Regions from separate parts of the Neobacillus oceani genome, predicted to be linked through region 3. Evidence: riboswitches for the same ligand, from Rfam matches in the RefSeq annotation. Region 3 holds a riboswitch; each other region holds the start of a gene.
The links. A riboswitch is a leader RNA that binds a small molecule or an ion and turns the genes downstream of it on or off. The one in region 3 is predicted to bind cyclic di-GMP.
Positions count from the first base shown of each region.

Region 1: it holds a riboswitch for cyclic di-GMP, as region 3 does, so the genes downstream of both, V1499_RS02870 (anti-repressor SinI family protein) here and V1499_RS22330 (hypothetical protein) in region 3, are expected to answer to the same signal.
Region 2: it holds a riboswitch for cyclic di-GMP, as region 3 does, so the genes downstream of both, V1499_RS05140 (DUF192 domain-containing protein) here and V1499_RS22330 (hypothetical protein) in region 3, are expected to answer to the same signal.
Region 4: it holds a riboswitch for cyclic di-GMP, as region 3 does, so the genes downstream of both, V1499_RS18210 (hypothetical protein) here and V1499_RS22330 (hypothetical protein) in region 3, are expected to answer to the same signal.

Region 1 covers NZ_CP143543.1:580,157-584,691, forward strand. Annotated here, with positions in the region: gene hutH (histidine ammonia-lyase) at 1-622, shown strand, start outside; gene V1499_RS02855 (hypothetical protein) at 707-880, opposite strand; gene V1499_RS02860 (DUF1992 domain-containing protein) at 1,060-1,434, shown strand; gene V1499_RS02865 (hypothetical protein) at 1,484-1,651, opposite strand; cyclic di-GMP riboswitch class I at 2,077-2,165, shown strand; gene V1499_RS02870 (anti-repressor SinI family protein) at 2,196-2,333, shown strand; gene V1499_RS02875 (helix-turn-helix domain-containing protein) at 2,613-2,945, opposite strand; gene V1499_RS02880 (type 1 glutamine amidotransferase domain-containing protein) at 3,218-3,724, shown strand; gene map (type I methionyl aminopeptidase) at 3,993-4,535, shown strand, end outside.
Region 2 covers NZ_CP143543.1:1,032,580-1,037,114, reverse strand. Annotated here, with positions in the region: gene V1499_RS05160 (TadE/TadG family type IV pilus assembly protein) at 1-812, opposite strand, end outside; gene V1499_RS05155 (TadE/TadG family type IV pilus assembly protein) at 827-1,210, opposite strand; gene V1499_RS05150 (prepilin peptidase) at 1,207-1,722, opposite strand; gene V1499_RS05145 (Flp family type IVb pilin) at 1,929-2,105, opposite strand; gene V1499_RS05140 (DUF192 domain-containing protein) at 2,130-2,462, opposite strand; cyclic di-GMP riboswitch class I at 2,563-2,649, opposite strand; gene V1499_RS05135 (DNA topology modulation protein) at 2,749-3,273, opposite strand; gene V1499_RS05130 (DUF418 domain-containing protein) at 3,270-4,457, opposite strand.
Region 3 covers NZ_CP143543.1:4,456,023-4,460,557, reverse strand. Annotated here, with positions in the region: gene V1499_RS22345 (transporter substrate-binding domain-containing protein) at 1-804, shown strand, start outside; gene V1499_RS22340 (amino acid ABC transporter permease) at 877-1,611, shown strand; gene V1499_RS22335 (amino acid ABC transporter ATP-binding protein) at 1,636-2,376, shown strand; cyclic di-GMP riboswitch class I at 2,488-2,576, shown strand; gene V1499_RS22330 (hypothetical protein) at 2,643-3,074, shown strand; gene V1499_RS22325 (HD-GYP domain-containing protein) at 3,179-4,105, shown strand; cyclic di-GMP riboswitch class II at 4,178-4,261, opposite strand.
Region 4 covers NZ_CP143543.1:3,590,182-3,594,716, forward strand. Annotated here, with positions in the region: gene tatC (twin-arginine translocase subunit TatC) at 1-333, shown strand, start outside; gene V1499_RS18205 (hypothetical protein) at 482-1,198, shown strand; gene V1499_RS18210 (hypothetical protein) at 1,293-2,270, opposite strand; cyclic di-GMP riboswitch class I at 2,426-2,509, opposite strand; gene V1499_RS18215 (PQQ-dependent sugar dehydrogenase) at 2,748-4,097, shown strand.

The DNA.
Region 1 (4,535 bases), 700 kb from region 3:
ACTCGAAATCGAACTGAACGCGGCGACCGACAACCCGCTTATTTTCCATGATGGCGAGATGATCGTTTCGGGCGGAAATTTCCATGGCCAGCCAATAGCGCTTGCGATGGATTTTATGAAGATCGCCGTTGCCGAACTTGCGAATATATCCGAGCGCCGCATCGAGCGCCTCGTCAATCCGCAGCTGAATGACTTGCCGCCGTTCCTAAGCCCGGAACCAGGCCTGCAGTCAGGGGCAATGATCATGCAATACGCAGCGGCCTCACTCGTTTCGGAAAATAAAACGCTGGCCCATCCGGCAAGTGTCGATTCGATTCCGTCATCCGCGAACCAGGAGGACCATGTATCAATGGGAACAATTGCAGCCCGCCACGCTTGGCAAATCGTCCAAAACGCTAGAAGGGTCCTGGCAATCGAACTCATTTGCGCGCTCCAGGCGGCTGAATGCCGCGGACCTGAAAAACTGGCCTCCGCAACGCGAAAAATGTATGACGAAGCAAGGGAAATCGTCCCAAGCATCACCCATGACCGTGTTTTTTCAAAAGATATTGAAGACGCAGCAAGCTGGCTGAAGCAAAAGGAGCTTACGACGGTTTTGTTGCCTAAAGAGGAGCAGGTGTGAGCAACTCCGAAAAATGAAAAAAACGGTTCCGCCAAAATTGCGGCTGAACCGTTTTTTATGTATAACTGCTCCAACCATGGATTACTAATGGAACCTGTTTCCGTCCCCGCGCTCCACGCGGTTTTTAAATGCCTCCCTAACGACCAGGAACTCCTCATCGCCAATTGCTTCCTTTACATGCTTTTCGGTCAGGCTATCCTTCGGGAACTCGCCAGGATGCCCTTTCTTTTTGTGCTCAAATTGTTTGCCGCGGCCCATATTGGCACTCCTTTCACATTCAACTGTCTTAACGAGGTTAGTTTCCCCTGCAATTGTTTGTTTATGAAAAAGAACCTCGATTGGCTAAAGGGTTTACTCGCTCATCATAGTGGAAAAATGGTATACTTATAAGGACAGCACGCGCATCCATACACATTCCCATATGAGGAGGAAACAGGGTGGATTATTTTCAAATCATTTCAGAAGACCGGATTAAAAAAGCATATGATAATGGTGAATTCGAAGATTTACCCGGCTTCGGCAAACCGCTTCCGCAGGATGACCTGGCAGGTATACCCGATGAATTGCGAATGGCTTACCGTGTCCTGAAGAATGCAGGATATACGGAAGAAGCAAAATCTCTGCGCCAGGAAATGGTCTCGCTTGAAAGCATGATCGCCCAATGTACGGATGATGCCGAGCGTGCTTCCATGCAAAAGAAGCTTAATCAAAAGCTTCTCAGGTACAATAGCATGATGGCCAAACGCGGCGCCAAAACAAACTCCTCCGTTTTTAAAAACTACGGGGATAAGGTTATAAGAAAACTCACATAACCATAAATTAAAGGGGACCTGCCATTGCCGGCAGGTCCCAATCCATTTCCTATACCCCGTTGCGAATTTCAATAGGCTGATCACCAGCCTGGTCCTGGCGATGGGTTTCCGTTTCCTCCGATGCCTGGGCTGGCCTGCACATTCGATCAAGTAAAAAGCCAAAGAAAATCATAAACGCTATCGGGATTGTATAATTTAATACGTGGATTAAGGTCAATTCAATCCCTCCTATTTGGAAGCTTCAGTTGTTTTCCTCATCTTCATGTTGTTTATATTATATTTAATGTTGGCTGAAAATTCAAAAAGTTTTTCGAAATTTTTATTCAACATTTTTGTGAAAAAGTATCGGCACAATTCGCTTTATTCCGGAAGAAAATTGCCTCGGATAAATCGTTATCCTCTAGTGTTTCGACATTTTCCCAACTCCTTTTCCAGCGTAATTAGAAAAAACTAAATCAAATTGAATTATCTGAAAATTTACTGTAGATTTTTGTATGAATTTATTGGTATTATATGGTTTTTTCAAGACAAAATGTAACAACCTCCCCTAAAAGAACTATCTATAATGGATGTAGAACTACTACTTAAGTATGTGTCCATGTTTATAACAGTAGAGACGGCATGGAGCGTGCCTAGGTACATAACAGAAAAAGGCAAACCGTTTGAAAAAGCGGGACGCAAAGCTTCGGGTCTTCTGCAGAGTTTTTTGCATTGACGGCTGGGCTGCCTGGAATACGAAATCGTATTTTAGGGGTGAGAAAGTGCTAGTTAAAGAAAGAGGTTTTGAGGGACTCGATCAGGAGTGGATTGCACTTATCATGGAGGCAAAAGAGATAGGCCTCGAATCGGAGTTAGTCAGGGATTTCTTAAACAGGAATGAAAAAGTGTCATTGAAATGACAGTTCCAAGGTAAAAAAACAATCCAATGGGAATTTCCCATTGGATTGTTTTTGTCTAGCTCCAGCGCCCAACGCCTAGTGTACTTCGGTCCCCTCGCTACGATAAGTCAACATCGATTCGCTTTCGCTCTTCGTGTTTCCTTTACAGTGGGAGGGTGCTCCTGCGCCACAGTAAATTCGGGGAGGCTGTCTTCAGCTCGTCGCAAAGCTGCAGGGAAGTGTACTCAGGAAGCTGTTTCCCTCCAGTCCATACGGCACTAAACGGGCGCTTGCGCATTTCTATTTGTCATCATTGTTCTGGTTCAAACGCCATTTATTAAATTCGAGAAAATCCCGGAACTGATCCTTCGAAACCCCCGATTCCATCGCCTCTTTCACCAGATTCAGCCAGTCGCTGTCCAACTCTCCCTTGTCTGCCGCATCATGGATCAAGTGGTCGACAGGAACATTCAGCACAGCCGAGATTTTTTCGAGGAACTGGATCGACGGATTCCGCTGCAAATTTCGTTCAAGGGAGCTAATATATGATTTAGCAACCCCCGCCTGTTCGGCCAACTCTGATAACGACATTTTTCTTTCCAAACGAATCTTCTTGACGCGATCACCAATCATGAACGTTCACACACCTTGAAATTATATATCTTTCATTCATGATAACAAATTGAGAATAAAAGTACCATAGCATGAAACTGAATAATCAAAAAATCCAACGCAATGAAACCACCCATTAATCCAAAAGTCTAATGCATTCCAAACCGATTAACGAAAAAATCCAGATACCCGCCCAGACAGACGGCTAAGGTTTTATTACGGAAGGCGAAGGGAATGAGAATAATGGGCAATTTTGAAAATCAAGAGAAGGAGCTGCATACAATGGCAAAAAAATCGCCTGCCTAATTACATCGATGTTTGAAGACTCCGAATTCACCGAGCCGGCAAAGGCCTATGTCGAAGGCGGACATGAAGTCTTGACGATTGGGACCGAAAAAGGGAAGGAAGTGGAAGGGAAGCAGGGAGAAGCTACGATTACGATTGACTACGGTATTGACGAGGTCAATCCAGACGAGTATGATGCCTTGTTTTTACCAGGCGGTTTCTCGCCCGACATCCTCCGGGCAGATGACCGCTTCGTCCAATTTTCCAAACATTTCATGGATGAAAACAAACCTGTTTTCGCCATTTGCCACGGTCCGCAACTGCTTATCACCGCGAAGACGCTTGACGGACGAAACGTAACCGGCTATAAATCCATCAAGGTCGATCTGGAAAACGCCGGGGCTACCTATAAGGATGAAGAAGTTGTTGTCTGCGGCGATCAGCTCGTTACAAGCCGTACACCTGATGACATTCCGGCCTTTATTAAAGAATCAACTAAACTATTGGAAGCATAATTGGTTTTACCCCCTATTTAATCCTGAGGCTGTAGCCGGCAAAAGTGCGGCACAGCCTTTTTGTTTGCGAAGGAAAGCTCTTGCAATAATAATGCCATCAACCACCGGCTTGTGCTGATAGCCAGAAGGTTTGTAAATTAGTGGCTTCCACCATAAACAAGCCGCTTTGAAAAAGAGGAAAAGAGAGATACTATAAAGGATGAGAGCATTTTATCGTGACAGCATATAGTAAACGAGAAAATGAATTTTGCAAAAAGGCGGGAAATACATGATTGTCCTCAAATCACCAAGGGAAATCGCCATGATGAAAAAGGCAGGAGAGGTTTTAGCCGCTTGCCACAAAGAGTTGGCAGGCATAATCAAACCTGGCATAACAACATGGGAGATTGACCAATTTACGGAACAATTTTTAAAAAAACATGGAGCCACTCCGGAGCAGAAAGGTTACCGGGGATATGAATATGCCACATGCACAAGCATTAATGACGAAGTTTGCCATGGGTTCCCGCGAAAGGAACCGCTCAAGGAAGGCGATATTGTCACCGTGGATATGGTTGTCAACCTGAACGGGGCGCTTGCCGATTCTGCCTGGACGTATCCTGTCGGCAAGGTTAGCGATGAAGTCCAGAAGCTAATGGATGTTACGAAGGAAGCGCTCTATAAAGGAATCGAACAGTCCGTCATAGGATCTAGAATCGGCGACATCGGCCATGCCATCCAGCAATATGTCGAGGAGGAGGGCTTTTCGGTTGTCCGGGATTTCATTGGCCACGGTATTGGATCTGTCATCCACGAAAAACCCGACGTTCCA
Region 2 (4,535 bases), 1.2 Mb from region 3:
GATGTATCGTTGTTTTTCATAGGTTCGGTAATATAAAAATAGGCAAACCCAGTTACTTGGATATTTTTTAACTGGTTTGAATCGAATTGATATGGCTTATAAACGGGAATCAGGATAACCCGGGAGCAATCCCGGTCAGATAAATCCCCGATAGCAGAGGTGCATCCATTTATCAATTCCTGGACAACCGTCCTCGTCTTACCGGCAATGTTACCGGTTTCGGTTGGGATGATTTCCCCAATCTTGATTTCCTGCTGATATCCGTGGCGGAGATTTTCTTCATACGTCTTTGCACCCGGTCCATTAAGGCCCAGGACGCCGAAAACCCCGCTGACCGAACCAGAAGAATCCGTTTTTAACTTTACAACCGTGCCAAAATTAAGCGGAGTATCCTCATGAACCCCAAGAGGCGCGATTCCCTTTGCCCTGCCCATTGGTGCCAGCGATGCAGCGGCGGCTGCCCTGACATTGACTGTTTCAAATCCGAACAATCCCATGAATGCCGGCTTAACCTTTTTTACAAGGCCCACTCTTACCTTTTTGTCTATGTCGATGTCCAGGCTTTTCTTCGAACCAGTTTCCCCATGGTCGGCGAGAATCCGATTCACCACTTTATTGACTTGTTCCTCCGAATTGGTTAGCTCCTGGGCACCGGAGAGCACTGCAGCGTTCGCGGCCTTTTGAAGCTTGCTTTTCGTCATATACAGCATTCCGCCGTCAATGGCGAGCCCCGTGATGCAAAGCAGCGCAACCATTGTTATCGCGACGTAAATAAGAGCGACTCCTTTTTCTTCTTTTAAAAAACTCTTCATGCTCCGTCCCTCCTTCACTCAACTCGGATTGTAGAATCAGTCTGCGCATAAAGCGGGGAAGGAAAGAGGCTTGATAAAAACGGGGTATACAATTTAATTGGATATTTCAATTTCACCTTCACATAATCACCGGATTTTCGTATTGAGCCGGGTGGAGTGATTTCAACGATTAGGTTACTCGAATCCCCAAGGCGGACATAATTTTTCGCGAAGGATGCTATTTCTGCATCCGACCTCCCCAGCCCCCCTTTGCGGACTGTTTCCTGGGCGGCCATGTGGAGGTGGGCATAAGAGTATGTTACTCTGCCAAAGTCAATGATCCCGACGACCAACAACAATAAAAGGGGAAGGACAAGGGCTGTCTCCACCAATGATTGGCCGGATTCATTCTTCCTCATAAAATCATCCCGGCGCGGAAAAATTGAATGGCGGCGCCAACCGCGATTGCAACTCCATAAGGATATGTCTGTTTCATCGCATCTTTATCGTACATGAGGGGAATCTTCAACCCATTCATCAATCCACCTAGCGAATAAAAAACCCCTTTTAATAATTGTTTCGCGCTCTTGCGGAAAATGATAAGGAAAAGAGCGAAAACCCCGCCCGCGAGCGCCATATAAATAGCCGAGAGCGCGACGAATTTCGCTCCCATCAAGGCCCCGATCACGGCGAGGAGTTTCACGTCGCCCGCTCCCATTCCTCCCAGCAAGTAAGGAATTAAAAGGATGCCGAAACCGGTAAGGAGCCCAAGAATGGAGTTCGTTAATCCTTCAAGCCCGCCTGCCACTCCATTTACGGCTAGTGACACAATCAGGAAAGGCAGCAGGACCTTGTTATAGATTTTCCGCTCCCTCACATCCGTCACCGTGCAAATGGCAAGCAGCAGAAACAGTAAAATGGCGTTTATCATTCCAGTAACCTCATTTCCGGGTAAATCTTTTATTGAAAAAAAGCCCCACGTTGACTCCTGAACGCAAGGCTTTCCTACTACATTACAAAATACTCATTTAAAATTATATAAATTGAACAAAAGGTTTTAGTGCCCTTTTATACCTTACGGTTGATTCTAACCATTTGAATAAAAATGAATTTTATATTATATGGTTTTTGGAAAAATTATGGAGTTACTTTTTCAACCTCAGTTGCTACCCCTGTAAATATTGCTATAATTTTCTCTTTAAATCCGATAAGAATAGCTACTACCCCAATCGCAATAACGCCCAAAACCAAACCGTACTCTGTCATGCCTTGTCCTTGTTCTTCAGTCAGCAATGCTTTCATTTTATTCATCATGTTTGATTAGCTCCTTTAATATTATTATTTGATAGATAAACAATGTCCCACTTTCAAGTCCGTATTCTGAATGGTACCCGCCGGCAATTCTAGTACTAAGCGGGCTTTCCGGCGGACCTTTCCAATCTTTGCGGGCGCCATCTTTTCGTCAATGCCCACGACGATGTTGTTTCCGTCCAAATACACAACATCGATTGGATAGTTCATGAAGAATGTGTGGATGGATTGGCAGGGTTGTATGAGCAGGCCGTGACCCGCGGGCAGATTCTTTGTAAACATCAGGCCCTTCAACCTTTTGAAAAAACTGTCGGCGCTGTCTACCGTATCTGCAATTTCCGTCCCTTTCGACAGATTCACGACCTTCAACCTTCGTCACCTCCTGAAATATAAAATGACCCCGCCTTTACCGAAAGGGGGGTCATTGGTAAATAAACACACCTATGATGCACCCTGATCTTTCGGTAACTGGCTGGCATAGCACAAACGTGCCTTAGCCCCTGTAGCTTTGCGTCACTGATTTTCATCAGCTTTGCCTTTATCGAGATACAGCGCGCATATCTTGTCGACTGTTCTCTTACTCACATCATAAAATGTTTATATTTGGTTGGATATAGTACCAATAGACTATTTTCACAAAAATAACCTAGTACTTTTGTATTATTTTTTCGTTTAACCCTCTTAAAAAGGTTTTCACCTCCGAAGGACGGGTAAATATATAAATTTGTTTATCACGGAATTTATGAAGCTTATCAAGGATGGACGGAGCCTTTTTCCGGTTATATCCGGCTACCCAGGAGATAAATTTCCAATCGAGTTTTTCCTGGCAGCCTTCCCCCATATCCGGCCTTGTTTTTCCTTGGTACTGAATCCTTCTTTTCACTATCCCAACTAAACAGCGGATTGTTGAATAATGGAGGAATATGACCGTATCCGCTTTTTCCAGCCTGGCATCCATCGTGGAGCCGAAGTTTCCATCGATGATCCATGTTTCTTCATTCATGATGCCATTTTGCAAGCGAATAAATGCGGTCCGGTCCATCGGAACCCAGCCCGGCTTCCAAAAAAGGGCGTCCAAATGGTATACCTTCAAACCAAGCCTTTTGCCAAGCACCTTGGCAAGCGTACTTTTTCCGGCCCCTCCGCTCCCAATTATAGCGATTTTTTTCACGCATTCCCCCTCCTCCGTAATTTTTGGAGCTTGAAATACGTGAAACTCCGCCACATCCATTCCACCGGGCCGTACCGATATTTTTTCATCCACATGCTACTGACAGCGATTTGAAGAAAGAAAACGGCGAAAACGAGAAGGGTCCCTTGTGCGGCCGAAACCTTACCATAAAGGCCAAGGCCATATCCATAAAAAATAAATGTCGACAAAATAGACTGAAACAAATAATTGGTCATCGACATTCTTCCAACATAGGCTAGGCTGCCAGATACGGCCTCGAATTTTCCGGCTCCCAAGACAATCATCCCCGCATAGGATAGAGCCAGAAGCGGACCTCCAAAAAAGTCCTGGAAAAATTCCACGCTGTAGCCTTCCCACCCATAATACGGCAACGTTTTCAGTGCCATCGCAGGCAGAAGCAACCCAAATGCGGCTACCTTGAATTTCTTTAAATGCCTCACAGACTCTTCAAGCCATCTAAGCTTCGCAACCGCCGCTCCAAACAAAAAGAGTGGCAATATGGAGAATAATGTGATTGGGATAGTCTCAGGGCTGTTGAGAAAGTTCCATTCGGATATCCTCATTTCAGTGATTTCCCGAAACGAACCATTTCCATATACAGCAAGTGCGTGCTGCGCGTCAGCTTTGTACGTTTCCCAAAGGTTTACAATCGGCCCTGCCACGTCAGCCAGTAACAGAAGAAGGCCGAGAAGCAAGTTTGGAATGGTATACATGGCCAGGGCTAATATAAGAAGAGCCTTCCCACTAAACCGCAGGAAAAACAACAGGAGCAAGCCGACGCACGCATATGTAATCAAAATATCCCCCGGCCAAATAAGGAATGCGTGAACCATTCCCACAGCAAGAAGAAAGGCCAGCCTTCTCGCGGCGAACACTGTGAAATTGGCCCCGCGCCCAATAGCTCGTTCCCTCATGAGCATAAGCCCATACCCGAAAAGCATGGAGAACAATGGGTAAAAGCTCGCCTGGGCAAATACGTCAATAAACATGTAGGCAATCCGGTCGATACCTTTTCCCCACCATTCCAGCGGCTCGATGAATACATATGGGGAGTGAAAGCTCAGCATATTTACCAGATAAATCCCTATTATCGCAAAGCCTCTCATTGCATCCAATGATGTAATCCGGTTTCCTTCAACTGTCGGTTCCAGTTTAACATCCATACCGCATTCCCCCATCCATTTTGCATTGTTATGTAGGTGAATAAAATGTCGCCCAACCCATAGATTTAGGGGCATTCC
Region 3 (4,535 bases):
GCAATCCTCGTATTGGCCGGTTGCGGAGGTACAGACAGTTCAAAATCGGGTTCGAATGGCAAGGAAGAAAAGGATACTTTCAAAGTAGGGCTTGAGGCCGGCTACGCGCCTTTTAACTGGTCGCAAAAAGACGATTCAAATGGAGCTGTCAAAATTTCTGGATCATCTGAATACGCTGGCGGCTATGATGTGGAAATTGCCAAGAGAATCGCCGATGGCCTCGGCAAGGAACTGGTCATTGTCAAAACAGAATGGGATGGCCTTGTACCGGCATTGACTTCCGGCAAAATCGATGCGATTATCGCAGGGATGTCACCAACGGAAGAACGTAAAAAAACAATCGACTTTTCGGATAACTACTATAAATCGAATCTCGTAATGGTTGTGAAAAAAGGAAGCAAGTATGAAGGAGCGAAATCAATTAACGATTTCAAAGGTGCGAAGGTAACCGCGCAGCTGAATACATTCCATTACTCCGTCATTGACCAGATCGAAGGCGTCAAGAAAGCGACAGCGATGGATAACTTCCCGGCAATGAGGGTCGCACTTCAATCGGGCATCATTGATGGATACGTTTCCGAGCGCCCTGAAGCGGTGAGTGCTTCAGCCGCGAACGAAAACTTTGTGATGGTCGAATTCGAGGATGGATTCAAAACATCCGAGGATGACACGGCGATTGCTGTCGGACTTAAAAAGGGAAGCGGTCTAACGGACAAAATCAATGAAATCCTGAGCGGCATTTCCGAAGAAGAACAAACAAGCATCATGGATGAAGCAATCAAGAACCAGCCGGCGGCAGAATAAAGATAGATTTCGGTGGAAACCGGCTGTGTCTTGTATACAGCCGGTTTCATGATGATATGGAGGAGGAGAGGCATGAGCATTGAATGGATTGTAAAAATCGTATCGGAAAACTGGGAGATGTTCCTCCGCGGGGCGGGCACGACGTTATGGATCGCACTCATTGGAACAATTGCCGGGGCTGTTATCGGCTTGATTGCCGGCATCATCCGGACGATTCCTGTTCCAGAACGGGGACTTAAAAAAATTGTATTGGCAATCGTTAATTTTCTTTTATCAGCATATATTGAATTTTTCCGCGGTACGCCAATGATTGTCCAGGCAATGGTCATTTATTACGGCTCCGCATTAGCATTTGACATTAATATGAATGTAATGATGGCAGCACTTATTGTTGTTTCGATTAATACAGGGGCCTATATGGCCGAAATTGTCCGCGGCGGGATCATTTCGATTGATAAGGGCCAGTTCGAGGCTGCCCAGGCTATTGGGATGAACCATATCCAGACGATGGTCAACGTCGTTTTGCCGCAGGTTGTCCGAAACATTTTGCCTGCAACAGGGAACCAATTTGTAATCAATATTAAGGATACATCCGTCCTTAACGTTATCTCGGTATCGGAATTGTACTTCCTGACAAAATCGGTAGCGGGCAACAATTTCCGTTATTTCGAGTCATTCTTTGTGGCGTGTGTCCTTTATTTTATCATGACCTTTGCTGTAACGAAAATCCTTCGTTATTTTGAAAAGAAAATTGAAGGGCCGGATAGCTACACGGTTGTCGGCGAGGATATCCAGCCTGCAAGATAATAACTGCAGAAAGGAGGAGAACGTATGGAAAAAGTTATTGATATCCAGCATTTAAATAAGTCCTTTGGAAACCATGAAGTGTTAAAGGACATTAATTTTTCAGTCAATAAAGGGGAAGTCGTGAGTATTATCGGTTCATCCGGATCCGGCAAGTCGACGCTCCTTCGCTGTGTAAACCTATTGGAAATGCCGAGCGGCGGCCAAATCATTTACAAAGGCGAAAACATTCTTGATGACAAGCATGACCTGTTCCTTTACAGAAGGAAGCTAGGCATGGTGTTCCAGCAGTTCAATTTGTTCAACAACCACAACGTCCTCGGAAACTGTGTGGTCGGGCAAGTAAAGGTGCTTAAGCGCTCAAAGGAAGAAGCAGAAAAAGTCGCCATGAACTATTTAAAAGTGGTCGGCATGGATAAATACATTAATGCCAAACCACATCAATTGTCCGGTGGGCAAAAGCAGAGGGTAGCGATTGCAAGGGCCTTGTCAATGGAACCGGATGTCATGCTGTTCGACGAGCCAACTTCCGCGCTTGACCCTGAAATGGTCGGCGAAGTTCTAAAAGTTATGAAAGACCTTGCAGAATCAGGGTTGACGATGCTGATTGTTACACACGAAATGGAATTTGCCCGTGAAGTTTCCGATCGCGTAGTCTTTATGGATAAAGGGGTTATCGCCGAGGAAGGCAGCCCTGAGCAAATCTTCAGCAATCCAACCCAGGAACGGACAAGGGAATTCCTGAAAAGGACATTAAAACAGTACTAAATCGACATCCTTAGGCCTTTTCTCCTATTGTTCTAGAAAAAAATTCAAAAAATTTGGATAATAGTTGCTAATAGTTATAAAGTCCTTGTATAATTATGGTATATACTAAAATAGACCCAGGGGCAACTTATCTGAAAAGATAAGAACGCAAAGCTAAAGGGGCTAAAGCAGGAGTCCTGCCATGCCAGCCAGTTGCATTAAACAAGTCCCTCTTCTATAATTGGGTCTTTTTTGTTGGACTTTCTAAACAGTTGGAGGGAGTGGGGATGTTGCAAAAGGTATTATCAATTTTTTTCACGGCTGTTCTGATTTTGGGATTGGGCTCACCGGCTTTCGCGAATGAAGAGAAAGATGTAGCCAAAGCGGTTAGTTTGATTGAAAAGACCAATATCGAAATTTACGAAAAGGTTGAAAAAGCAGTAGAAAAGGCAGACAAGCTGCAAGCTCAGTATCTTGTGGATATTGGAAAACTTCAAGAAGGCAACACTGAAACGCATGAAAAACTAACGCAAAAATACAATGAAAAGTTAGATAAAATCATTTCGGATATTTATAAGGAAACGCTGAAAATGTCGGATAAAACGATTGCGAAGGCCGCGGAATACGGAGTAATTGCCGAATGCAGCTGGGTGCTTGTCCGTTTTGCCGATAGAGAGGTGTGGATTGACCCAGTTCGGGTAGTAAAAATTTTGCCTTAAAAATAATTCATTGAAGCAATAGTCTGAATGTTATATGATTTAATTAAGCCAACGAGTCTAAAATAGGCTCGTTTTTCTTTTCGCCTAGCTGGGAGGGTCTATGTATGGGTTTTTCTATTGGAAAAAAGGGAGAAGTTTTAGAGCGGGTTTCTCTTGGAACCTTTGATATTGGATTGCTTGCCCACGGCGGCGGTATGGAATGTATGATCCAAACGATTTCAAAAGACAACCTTTTTTATGTTTATCCGAGTGAAACCCCGAATGTTATGGAATTTTTCTATATCCTTCAAGGTGAAATGATTTGTGAAATTGATGGTGAAAAGATAAAACTTGGGCCAGGTGATTACTACAAAGCTGTTGATTTGGATGAGCCCGTCCACTTCTCTACCCTGACAGATGTTTCTTATCTATGGATGATAACGGAGCCAACTTTTTATCAACTAAGCGAAAGCCTCACAAGGTTAAAAAAGATTGTTGAAGAAGTTGAGAGGAAAGACCACCATACCGTAGAACATAGTGAACGGGTTTCAGAGTATGCCGTGAAAATTGCCAAAAAGCTTATGTTTCCAAAAGATAAGCTAGAAAGCTTATATATTGCTTCGATATTGCATGATATAGGAAAGATTAATATACCTATGGAAATATTAAATAAACCTGATAAGTTAACGGACGAGGAGTTTGCCTATATTAAACGGCACCCGGGCGATGGGGCGGAAATGGTGAAAGACCTCTATTATGAAGATATCCCCATGATTATCGAACAACATCATGAGCGGCTGAATGGGAGCGGGTATCCCCATGGCTTAAAAGGGGATGATATCCTTTTGGAAGCACGAATCATTGCGGTAAGCGATTCATTTGATGCCATGACCGAAGATCGGGCCTACCGCAAAGCCTATGATGTCCAGTATGCTGTCAATGAGCTAATCAGCATGGCTGATACCCATTATGATAGGAAAGTCGTTGAAGCGTTTGTTGAGATTTTAAAAGAAGAAGGGCGCCTCCACAGTGAAATGCTGGAGGTAAAATAAAGGAATCAATCGATGACGATTGATTCCTTTTTACATTACTGGAAAATTCCTCTCCCCTTAGAGTATGATTTGTTTCTAAAGGGCCGGTTACACTATTGGCTCCATATTACCCAAGTGCCCACGTACAGGCTTTACTTCAACGCTTCCCCCAATGCCGGTCGGTACCATGTACAGACAAACCGAAAACAGAGATTCGATTTATTGAGTGGAAATTCTTTTATATCGAACATCTGTTATAGTGTAATATAAATTAAACTATAGTTTAATGTGAATCGTTTCCAGCCGACATTATTGCTAAAATCTCGACAAATCACTTCCGGATTTGGCATGGAAAAAAACAAAAAAAGAGCACTAACAAGGTTAGCGCTGGCAATGGATTGTGTATATCTAGGAGGAAGAAAGTAAACAAGGGCAATCGCTGCCCTTATTT
Region 4 (4,535 bases), 870 kb from region 3:
GAATTTGAAACAATGTTTACAGCTGAAAAGTATTTCGCGTTTATGATTAACCTAACACTCCCGTTTGGATTTATATTTGAAATGCCGCTCGTCGTTATGTTTTTAACGAGATTAGGAATCCTTAATCCAGCAAGGCTCAAGAAAGCCCGAAAAGTTTCCTACTTTGCTTTGGTAGTCTTGTCTATTCTGATAACGCCGCCCGATATCGTTTCCGATATCTTAGTCATTGTTCCCTTACTAACGCTATACGAAATCAGTGTATCTCTTTCTAACTTTATATATAAAAAGAGAATTAAAGCTGAAACAGGTATGCAGGTCCAAATGAATAGCTAACCTGTTTTGGTTGTTTAAAAGCAGCGTAATACTTTGAAATTCCTTTTTAATTTTTAGCCTATAAACAGCACCTGACGTAATCGTACGTTTAATCATAATGCCATCGGGAAGTAGACCTATGTATCAACTTTTTAGGAGGGATTATCTGATGGAACATCGTTCACAAGAAACTGCTGCAAGTAAAGCTCCAGCAGAAGCCCGATTAAAACTAGCTGCTACCGCTATGGTCAGCAATATGAAACTCCATGCAACTAAAAATGGCGGGGAAAAAGGGTCGACCTCAACAGTCGACACGGAAACCGCTAAGAAAATCATCGAACAATGGCCCGCTACGTCCAAAATGTCCGCCCAAAACACGATGGATTTTTACGGACCGCCAAACGAAGCAACTCCAAGCAAATTAATCTGGTATAAGAACGGCCCTTGGAAACGGACAATTGCCTATCGTGACGAGGTGCCTCATGATTTTCCAGAACCTCATACCGACGTGCTTGAACAATTCATCGATTATCATGTACCAGCCGAAAAAGTAGGCCTGGTAGCCCAGCTGGAAGGAAGCATTGTAATCGACCGGACAAAAGGCGAAGTTTCAGTCCACTGCGACAATGAAGGCGCCAACACATTGTCCTTAAACATGATGCATGAAATTGTTACAGGTAAACGTACGGCAGAAGAAGCGAGGGAATTTATCGCAAAGGAAATCGTTGAGTATATCATGGGACGCCCTGCCCCATATGCTGAACGATTCCAATTCGAATTGCCACAAGGCGAGCAATGGGACACCGACAAACCAGTTGTCCAAGACGTCGCTCTAGACCAAGCCCTTTCCAAAATGAAACAAACATTGGGGCTGGATAAAAACTAAGACCTATCACGGCTCCAATCGTTTTTAGACCTAATAATGCCTGCTCATTTGCGTTACGTAATCTGGAGCAGGCATTTTTCTATGATTTTTTATATTACTCCCCAACATCCCAATAAGAATCTGTACCGGTTAAATAATCGTAATCCAAGCCGCTAAACATATAATTACCGGTTGCTTTAGAGATACTGATTAACGAACTGACTCCGAACCCTTTTGTCCTCGCAATGGCTCCGTTTTGGCCATATAAGTGAATTTCAACGGAAGCCTCATATTGTATAAAAGCTCCCTTGTCCTTGAATTCAACAGACTCATCCAGGTACTTAATTTCGTAACGACTGTAATCTCCGTAGGTAATTTCATCAAAAAGAACATTGTATAATTCAGGAGGACTATCTTGATCAAAAAGAGGAGTTAGGATTTCCCATACTTCTTCCTCCGTTTTAGCCAATTCAATACTCGTTACTTTATCGAATAACCCTCTGCCAATTCTGAGCATCATCTCTTCATTAACATCTTCTAAATAAGCGAAAGTTCCTTGCTTATCTGCATCCCGATAACTGCCATCCTGCACCTGTGATTCTTCAAAAACTCTCCTTACAGACAAACCTAATGGTTTCCCCTTCACATCGGCGAATATCACTTTTATCGATTTAGGTTCACCTTCTTTTAAAATCTCAGGATCATGCAAGTAACCTTCAAATACTCCTTGTTCCGTAAGCAAATTAAATACGGGAATCATATCCTTATAGCCTAAGTAAAGATTCGTATCCGTTATTCCTTCTTGAAAACCTAATAGAGTCCTTACTTCCAGTTGGAGGATAAGCAGGTCCGGATTTGTTTGCACTTCTGCTTTTTGCACGTTAATTCCTAAACAGCAGCGGGGATGCGCGCCAACTTGAAGAGGAATCTCTGTTACTGTTGAATCCTTTTTAATAGCAGCTTTGGCAGACAATTTCTCTACTTCCTGATCTCCCTTTTTTTCACCATTGTTCGTATTTTGAACGCTATCACCGCAAGCCGCCAGCAATGAAACTATCACGATTGTTAAAAATAAAAATTTAGCCCGTTTCATCAATTATTCTCCTCGTAAGTTAAAAGTGTGCCAATCTGACGTAGTATTAGAGTGGTAGCGATCATTTTCTTTGTTAAACCAGCCCCCTTATTATTTGGGAAAAACAAAAACCCAACAATTAATAAATTGTTGGGCTGCATGAAACAGAAACAAAGAAGTGCAGCCCGACGATCATAGCCAAATGCCTTAGACTCGTAGCTTTGCGTCCCACCCTTTCAGATGGTTTGCCCAAATATTATTTTAATTATTTCATTATAGTCTATTTTACCTATGATTAATAGGATTTTTTTACTATGTTTCTATTAATTTCTATGTGCTAATTACCCTCTTCCCCCGACTTGCCTTTTTGGGTACTAACGCTCAAACCCTGCCCATATTCTTAATATAAGGAAAGGATATGAAAGGAGGTAACCTTCTTTGGCTAAAATTAGGGTTCGATTGCAGCCGATTGTACGGAATATCAATTTACCAACTGTAATGAAAACAGCGTCCCTTCCGAGGGAATCCGTTGAACGATTATTCATCGCCACCCAGGTAGGGGAGATTTTTTACATAGGAGACGATGGGTTAAGGACGTTTTTGGACATTCGCACCCGGATTATTAAGCTGGGCCATGCGGGTGGCGGATATGACGAACGGGGGGTGGTGGGGCTCGCGTTTCATCCTCAATTTCACACGAATGGCCTCTTTTATCTTCATTATTCAGCAGCTGGAACACAAGGACCCGGCGCGCTTACTCAGGAATTTCAGCCCGACCCTTGTAACCCAGGAACGTTAAACCTAAGATGGACAAACAGGGAAACGCGTTTTGACCATATCGATACTGTTGAAGAATGGATGTTGCCATCGAATGGCCTGCCCCAAAAACGACGGACATTACTGAACATACGGAGGCCTTTTTTTAATCATAATGGCGTCAACAGCCTGAACTTTTCACCTGAAACAGGCAAGCTGGTTTTAACAACAGGTGATGGCGGTTCAGGCTATGATCCATTTAATCTCGCCCAGGACGACATGGAAATCGCCGGTAAAATCATTGAAATCGATGTAAGCAAAAACACGCTGATCACCAACCCTCCCGTCGTTACGCGTTTCAACGAACTTCCCCGCCCAATCCAGGAAACACTTACCGTGATCGCCAAAGGGGTTCGGAATATACCGGGCATTTCATATCAGCGGACCCGGCAGCAGTTTATTAAATATGCGGGAAATGTCGGACAGGATTTCGCGGAGTCCATCTTTTCATTCATTCAATATCAGCCAATCCCGGTAACCCGGCTTGTTGAGGCCGCCCAAACAAACGCAGAAATTGGCCAAAACAGGTTGATTAACTTTGGCTGGCGCGGATGGGAAGGCGCGTTCCCCACACCGGCCATAAGGAGTTGCCCCGGAAATCCGACTTCAGCTTCTCATTCATTTGCCTATTACAACGATACAGTAAAAACATCCGAGACGCGCATCCCGCCTTTGCTCACTTATCTCCACAGGGATACCCGGCCTGGTAGGTTCGCGGGTACAGCGCTTACCGGGGTGCAGGCCTACTCGGGGACGACAATCCCCGCCTTAACCGGCCGCGTCGTCTTCATCGACCTCGCCCGCAAGGAATCCGCCCCTGTTCGAGGCGTTTTAGCGTATTCCAGCGCAAGAACCGACGGTAAACTGAATGACTATACTGTCATTGAAACTGATAATCCTTTTGGCCCCCAATCCGCCTACTATGTCAGCCTCGGAACCAACCAAAACCAAACTCGGCTCTATCTAGGGGCTTATGGCTCGATGAGAGTAACCGATTTTAACCAAGGTACTGTTTTTGAAATTTCACCTTAATTTTTTTGAAAAATTGGCCCATACACAAGGCCATCTATTTCTACAGTTAGCCAGCAAATACCCAACATCCACCGTCCCCCTCCACGCACCAAGTCACGCAAACACGAATCAAAAAGAAACGCCCCCGGCAGAACCGCAACAGCGGCGATAATGGGGGCGTTTATGATTTTTAGGTTTGTTTTTTTATATTACAGTACTTTTCCAATCCCTCATAAATTGTTCCTAACTTACCCCAAAATGGATTGCATGGCGGAATATAGATCTTTGGACTTCAATTCCTTACTTAAAATTTAAAAGCTTGTGAAGGAAAATGATGATTTCTTAAAAATAACCCCACCAATGGAGTAAATGTCCAAGCCATTTATTTTCAGCTGCATTTTCTATTAATAAGAGAGGTGGTGAAAAGAATGTCGGACAGAAGTTTTGCGCAACATGCCT